Regions from separate parts of the Shewanella sp. ENK2 genome, predicted to be linked through region 3. Evidence: predicted binding sites of a transcription regulator. Region 3 holds the regulator's gene; each other region holds the start of a gene.

Region 1 (2,276 bases), 620 kb from region 3:
AACAGCTGCGTGAAGTCAGCAAAAAAGAGAAAATTATTTTCCCATTGATGGTAGTGGGAATGACCATTTTATTTTTACCAGCAGCAACGCCTTTAGTAGGAATGTTCTGTCTAGGTAACTTAATGCGTGAATGTGGCGTGGTAGATAGATTATCAAGCACTGCTCAAAACGAATTAATTAACATTGTCACTATTTTCCTTGGTTTAGCTGTAGGCTCTAAATTGCAGGCTGAAGAGTTTCTACGTATCGAAACCTTAGGTATTTTAGTCTTAGGAGCTGTCGCATTTAGTATCGGTACAGCTGCTGGTGTGTTGATGGCTAAACTGATGTCTAAAGTCTCAGGTGGTAAGATTAACCCATTGATTGGTGCAGCTGGTGTATCTGCTGTACCTATGGCCGCACGTGTTGTAAATAAGGTAGGTTTAGAGTCAAACCAACAAAACTTCTTATTGATGCATGCTATGGGACCAAACGTTGCTGGTGTACTGGGTAGCGCTGTTGCTGCTGGTGTATTGTTGGCTGTTCTAGGTTAATACCATGCGTTAACTCTGTTTGTTGTAAATTATATTAAAGCCACTGCTAAGCAGTGGTTTTTTTGCTAACACATTGGTCATATTGAGCCTGAGTTCATCTTAATCTTATATGTATAAACAGAAGATAGTGCCATCTATTACGCGTCTGTATCAGGGTTTTAGTTTTCTCACTCTCTCACTATCTTCACTTAGCATTTAACTCATAAGCCTTTCTTTAATTTCTTTTCTTACTCGATTAGCAAGGCTTAAGGGACGTCGATTTATCAGCCTAATCCAATATTAAGGCTTGCATTGCTCCATTGTTGTTCAATCCATATAACGACTCGTATTTTATACCCATTTAGGTGCGATTTTATTTATTTTGCACTAAATTAGCACTACCCTTTATAGGTATGTTGGAGGGGTGTTTTAAAATTTGTATTTAAAACAGTATCTTAGTAAGTTGGCACGTTAGCTGAATAGTAATGGTCACATATTGGCTGATTATAATTGTATTTTATTTATCCGTTTTTGATTGTTTTTGGTCTTAAACGTGAAAATTAATCATTTTTTAGTCGTAAATTAATTTAAGCAAAGGCGCTTAATTATTCCTTAGGGGGTAGTTAGCGCCTTTTTTGTTTTACCTATTTAACACTTAACAAGGATTTAAAGATGAATTGGAAAAAAGCACTTAAACAGACATTACTGGTGATGTCTTTTTCTGCCGTATTGCCAGCCATGGCTGAGGTCGGGTTTCCAGAAAAGGAAGAACTGACTTTTGGTTTTATTAAATTAACTGATATGGCGCCTATCGCTATCGCTTATGAGAATGGTTACTTTGAAGAAGAAGGCCTATACGTCACGATTGAAGCCCAAGCTAACTGGAAGGTGTTATTAGACGGTGTTATTGATGGTCGCTTAGATGGCGCACATATGCTGGCAGGGCAGCCAATAGCTGCCACTATTGGTTATGGTACTAAAGCGCATATTATTACGCCTTTTTCGATGGATTTAAACGGTAATGCCATTACGGTATCCAATGATATTTGGAAAAAAATGAAACCTAACATCGCTAAAAATAGCGATGGCAAACCTGTTCATCCAATTAAAGCTGATGCGCTGAAACCTGTTGTCGAGGAATACACTGAAGCTGGTAAACCGTTCAAAATGGGCATGGTATTTCCTGTATCAACCCATAACTACGAACTACGTTATTGGTTAGCTGCTGGTGGTATTCACCCAGGATACTATGCGCCTCATAAAGGTGACACTTCGGGTCAATTAGATGCGCAAGCATTTCTTTCTGTAACCCCTCCGCCACAAATGCCATCAACGCTTGAAGCTGGCACTATTTATGGATACTGCGTGGGTGAACCATGGAATCAGCAAGCCGTATTTAAAGGCATTGGAGTGCCGGTTGTTACCGACTATGAAATTTGGAAAGACAACCCAGAGAAGGTTTTTGGGATCACGGCTGAATTTGCTGAAAAATATCCTAACACGACGATTCGTTTAACTCGCGCCCTGATTAAGGCGGCTAAGTGGTTAGATGATAATAACAATGCCAATCGTCCAGCAGCTGTAAAAATCTTATCGCAATCTAATTATGTTGGTGCTGATTACGATGTCATTGCTAATAGTATGACCGGCACATTTGAATATGAAAAAGGCGATAAGCGAGCGGTTCCAGACTTCAATGTGTTCTTCCGTTATAACGCAACTTACCCATATTACTCAGATGCGATTTGGTATTTAACGCAAATG
Region 2 (2,276 bases), 770 kb from region 3:
TTGCGACTGAGATGGATAATGTTGCTGACGAAATTCCTTTGATTATTTCGGATATCGAAATGCCAGAAATGGATGGTTATACCTTAACGGCTGAAATTAGAGACGATCCTAAGTTGAAAGACATTAAAGTGGTACTTCATACATCCCTTAGTGGTGTATTTAACCAAGCAATGGTTGAGAAAGTGGGTGCCAATGACTTTATCGCCAAGTTTAATCCAGATGAATTAGCATCTGCTGTAAATAAACACCTAATTTTATAAGCAATATTGATAAGTCTGACTATGATTAAATAGATAGTCAGACAGTTATTGTGAGCAATACGTTGTGCTTGTCGATAGTCGTGATAAGTTAATAAAAGTAACCTGTTCACTCTGAAGTGACGCTAGTGTCATTTCTTATAATAGGATGTAAATGTGACGAATAAATCACTCGCTGAAGCAGAATATAATCAGTTTAAGCTCTTTTTAGAACAGCACAGCGGCATTGTATTAGGTGACAACAAGCAATATTTAGTAAGAAGCCGATTAGCTCCTTTGATGGGTAAATATGATTTGCCGTCATTATCAGAAGTAGTTAAAAGGTCGATGAAGCCAACGGAAAGGCATTTAAGGGCGGAAGTCATTGATGCAATGACAACGAATGAGACCTTGTGGTTTAGGGACAAATATCCGTTCGAGTTGCTCAATAATGCGTTATTACCTGAATACAGTCGCTTAGGAAGACCGTTAAAAATTTGGTCTGCTGCTTGTTCTTCAGGGCAAGAGCCTTATTCACTCGCGATGACGATTTTGGAATACCAGCAACGTAAACCAGGCGCATTACCTGGAAATGCAACCATTCAAGCGACAGATTTATCTCCGTCAATGCTTGAGCGTTGTAAAAATGCTGAATACGATAGTTTAGCCCTAGCTAGAGGGTTATCACCTGAGCGTAAGCGCCAATTTTTTGATCCTTTGCCTTCTGGTAACATGAAAGTGAAAGATAATGTGAAGCGTTTGGTAAACTTTAGGGCACACAATCTTCTTGAAAGTTATAGCCTTTTAGGAAAGTTTGATATTATTTTTTGCCGTAATGTTCTGATTTATTTTGCCCCAGAGGCAAAAGCAAAAATATTGCGGCAATTTGCTGCCGCTTTAAACCCTAACGGTATTTTGTTTTTAGGGGCGTCAGAGTCTATCTCGGGTTTAACGGACGAGTTCAATATGGTTAGGTGCAACCCTGGTATATATTACCAGAAGAAGAGTTAGCTATAATTTGTTGTAATAGTTGAATATTTTTATTTATTAATGCCAGCGTTCGTTGGCATTTTCATTTTTATCATTTCATTTCTAATAATCTAATTTTTTTGGCATAAGCTTTGCTTTAATTCTGTCAGTTAGCTGGTGGAGGCAATTTTATGGCGATTAATTTTGAAAATGGTTTAGGTATACATCAATACTCTTTGGGCATACGTGCACAACGGGCTGAAGTGCTATCCAGCAACATCGCCAATGCTAATACGCCAGGTTATAAAGCTCGAGATGTCGACTTTGCTGCAGCAATGAACAGCGCACGCGCTAAGCAAAGTGGATTACAGATGAGTCAAACAACTGACAAACATTTCGACTTGAAAGCGTTAAGCCAGGAAAATGTAAAGTTTAGAGTGCCTAATCAACCAGATACAGGTGATGGCAACACCGTTGATTCTCAACAAGAACAAGCGGCCTTTATGCAGAACTCCTTGGAATATCAAATGTCACTGGGTTTTCTTGAAAGCAAGTTCTCAGGCATGCGTAAAGCTATTAGAGGTGATTAATCATGAGTCTATTTAATATTTTTAATGTGTCGGGTTCTGGTATGTCAGCACAATCAGTGCGACTTAATACTACCGCCAGTAACATTGCCAATGCTGATTCAGTTTCCAGTAGTGTTGATCAAACTTATAAGGCTCGTCATCCGATTTTTGAAGCTGAAATGGCCAAAGCAAGCCATGAGCAAAATAGTTCTCACAGTGTCAGTGTTAAGGGCATTGTTGAAAGTGATAAACCGTTATTAAAGGAGTTTTCTCCTGATCATCCTATGGCTGATGGTGACGGCTTTATTTACAAACCGAATGTCAATGTGATGGAAGAGATGGCGGATATGATTTCAGCATCTCGTTCTTATCAAATGAATGTCCAAGTGGCTGATGCGGCAAAATCAATGCTGCAACAAACACTTCGTATGGGTAAGTAATATGAATTTTGTGGGGGTAAAAGATGAGCCTCATTAATCCTTACAGCAGTCAGTCTTTACCA
Region 3 (2,276 bases):
CGTCGACGTGTAGAAATAGCACGCGCTTTAGCCGCCAATCCTAAGTTTATTTTATTAGATGAACCATTTGCGGGTGTTGATCCTATCTCTGTGATAGATATTAAGAAAATTATTCAACAACTAAAAAATCGTGGTCTTGGAGTATTGATTACTGACCATAATGTCCGTGAAACACTTGATGTATGTGAGCGTGCGTATATTGTCAGCCACGGAGATTTAATTGCTGAAGGTACACCTGCTGAGATCTTAGACAATCAGCAAGTCAGGTCAGTATACTTAGGTGAGCAATTCAAGCTATAGTTAGCATTCTTTAGTGTACAAGTATGGCATTTTCGCGGCCAACCAGTCCCACTTTTTAGCGTTATACACTAGACTCAAAACTTAACGCTAATTTTTGGCAAAGTAGAACCCAAGTTCGGTTAAAGTCTAGCTAACACTTACAAAGGTGCTAGACCCATAACATTGTAGTCGCGATGATGAAATTCAATTAGGGATAAGCGGTAAATGAAAGCCTCACTCCAACTTAAAATGGGTCAACACCTGACAATGACCCCGCAGTTGCAACAAGCCATTCGCTTATTGCAACTTTCCTCTTTGGAGCTACAGCAAGAAATTCAGCAAGCACTTGACTCAAATCCTCTTCTTGAGCTTGAGGATGAGTTTGCCAAAGCAAAAGAACCAGTCAAAGACAATACTCAGCAAACTGACACCGATTTTAGCGATAACAGCCAAGTCAGCGTAGAAAAAGACACCTCATCAGTCGATACAACAGAGTCACTTACGAAAGAGTCCATGCCTGAAGACTTACCAATGGATACCACTTGGGATGAAGTCTACACCGCCTCTCCTAACTCAGGTTCTGGCGCTGTAAGCCGTGATGACGATATGCCATTTCAAGGTGAAACGACTGAAGGTTTATACGAACATTTAGAATGGCAAAAAAACTTAACCCCATTTTCTGAAAATGACCTCGCCATTGCGACAGCCATCATCGACGCAATTGATGATAGAGGTTACTTAACTCAATCAACAGAAGATATTCTCGATGCACTCGGTCTTGAGGATATTGAACTTGATGAGGTTGAAGCCGTATTAAAGCGTGTACAACATTTTGATCCAGTGGGTGTCGCTGCAAGAAATTTAAGCGAATGTTTGATGATTCAATTGGGACAATACCCAAGCGAAATCCCTTGCATAGAAAATGTAAAATTACTGATATCTGAACACCTAGATTTAATAGCAGGTCGTGATTTCAGATTACTAATGCGTAAAACCAAGCTTAAAGAAGATGATTTACGCGAAGCGATTCAATTTATCCAAACACTGAACCCTCGCCCAGGGTTACAAATTACTCCAATCAAAGATGAGTACGTCATCCCAGATGTCACAGTGTTTAAAAAGAATGGCCGTTGGGTCGTAGAATTAAACCCAGATAATATGCCTAAAATAGGCGTAAATCAGCAATATGCCGCCATGGCAAAAGGCTCAGCCAATCAAGCTGACAGCCAATTCATTCGCGGTCACTTACAAGAAGCCAAATGGTTTATTAAAAGTATTGAAAGCCGCAATGAAACCCTGTTAAAAGTGGCAAATTGTATTGTTCAATTCCAGCAAGGTTTCTTTGAGTTCGGCGAAGAAGCCATGAAGCCTATGGTTTTAAATGATATTGCCGAAGCGGTAGAGATGCATGAATCGACCATCTCACGGGTTACAACTCAAAAATATATGCACACCCCTCGCGGCCTTTTTGAACTAAAATACTTCTTCTCTAGCCACGTAAGTACCGATGATGGCGGAGAGTGTTCATCTACAGCAATCAGAGCCTTTATCAAAAAGCTGGTCGCTGCAGAAAACCAGAAAAAGCCACTTAGCGATAGTAAAATGGCGACGCTACTGGCTGAACAAGGGATCAATGTTGCTCGGCGTACGATCGCCAAATATCGTGAAGCAATGCTCATCCCTCCCTCAAACCAACGCAAAAGCTTATAAGCCTTTGTTATTGGAGGATGATCTATGCAAATTAACCTGACTGGACACCATATCGAAATTACTCAATCTTTACGTGAGTATGTGCAAACTAAATTTTCAAAGCTTGAACGTCACTTCGAACAGATCAATAATGTTCACGTTGTGCTCAATGTACAAAAGTTACAACAGATTGCCGAAGCTAAATTGCACCTCAAAGGAGGTGAAGTTTTTGCCGTATCTCAAAACGCAGATATGTATGTCGCAATTGACGCCCTGATAGACAAATTAGACCGTCAGGTAATTAAACA

Evidence for each region. The regulator sigma-54, encoded in region 3, starts transcription at its own class of promoters, with help from an activator protein. The targets are predictions, from matches to a motif close to GTTGGCACGNNNNTNGNNT.
Region 1: a site for sigma-54 is predicted at 975-993, ahead of ACGEDC_RS02865 (CmpA/NrtA family ABC transporter substrate-binding protein). Genes of this name have one in related genera too.
Region 2: a site for sigma-54 is predicted at 1,345-1,363, ahead of flgB (flagellar basal body rod protein FlgB). Genes of this name have one in related genera too.

Annotation. Positions count from the first base shown of each region.
Region 1 covers NZ_CP171406.1:617,369-619,644, reverse strand. The annotation lists gene ACGEDC_RS02870 (sodium ion-translocating decarboxylase subunit beta) at 1-533, shown strand, start outside; gene ACGEDC_RS02865 (CmpA/NrtA family ABC transporter substrate-binding protein) at 1,185-2,276, shown strand, end outside.
Region 2 covers NZ_CP171406.1:465,828-468,103, reverse strand. The annotation lists gene ACGEDC_RS02230 (chemotaxis protein CheV) at 1-260, shown strand, start outside; gene ACGEDC_RS02225 (CheR family methyltransferase) at 414-1,247, shown strand; gene flgB (flagellar basal body rod protein FlgB) at 1,397-1,795, shown strand; gene flgC (flagellar basal body rod protein FlgC) at 1,798-2,214, shown strand; gene flgD (flagellar hook assembly protein FlgD) at 2,238-2,276, shown strand, end outside.
Region 3 covers NZ_CP171406.1:1,239,995-1,242,270, forward strand. The annotation lists gene lptB (LPS export ABC transporter ATP-binding protein) at 1-300, shown strand, start outside; gene ACGEDC_RS05585 (RNA polymerase factor sigma-54) at 505-1,989, shown strand; gene hpf (ribosome hibernation promoting factor) at 2,014-2,276, shown strand, end outside.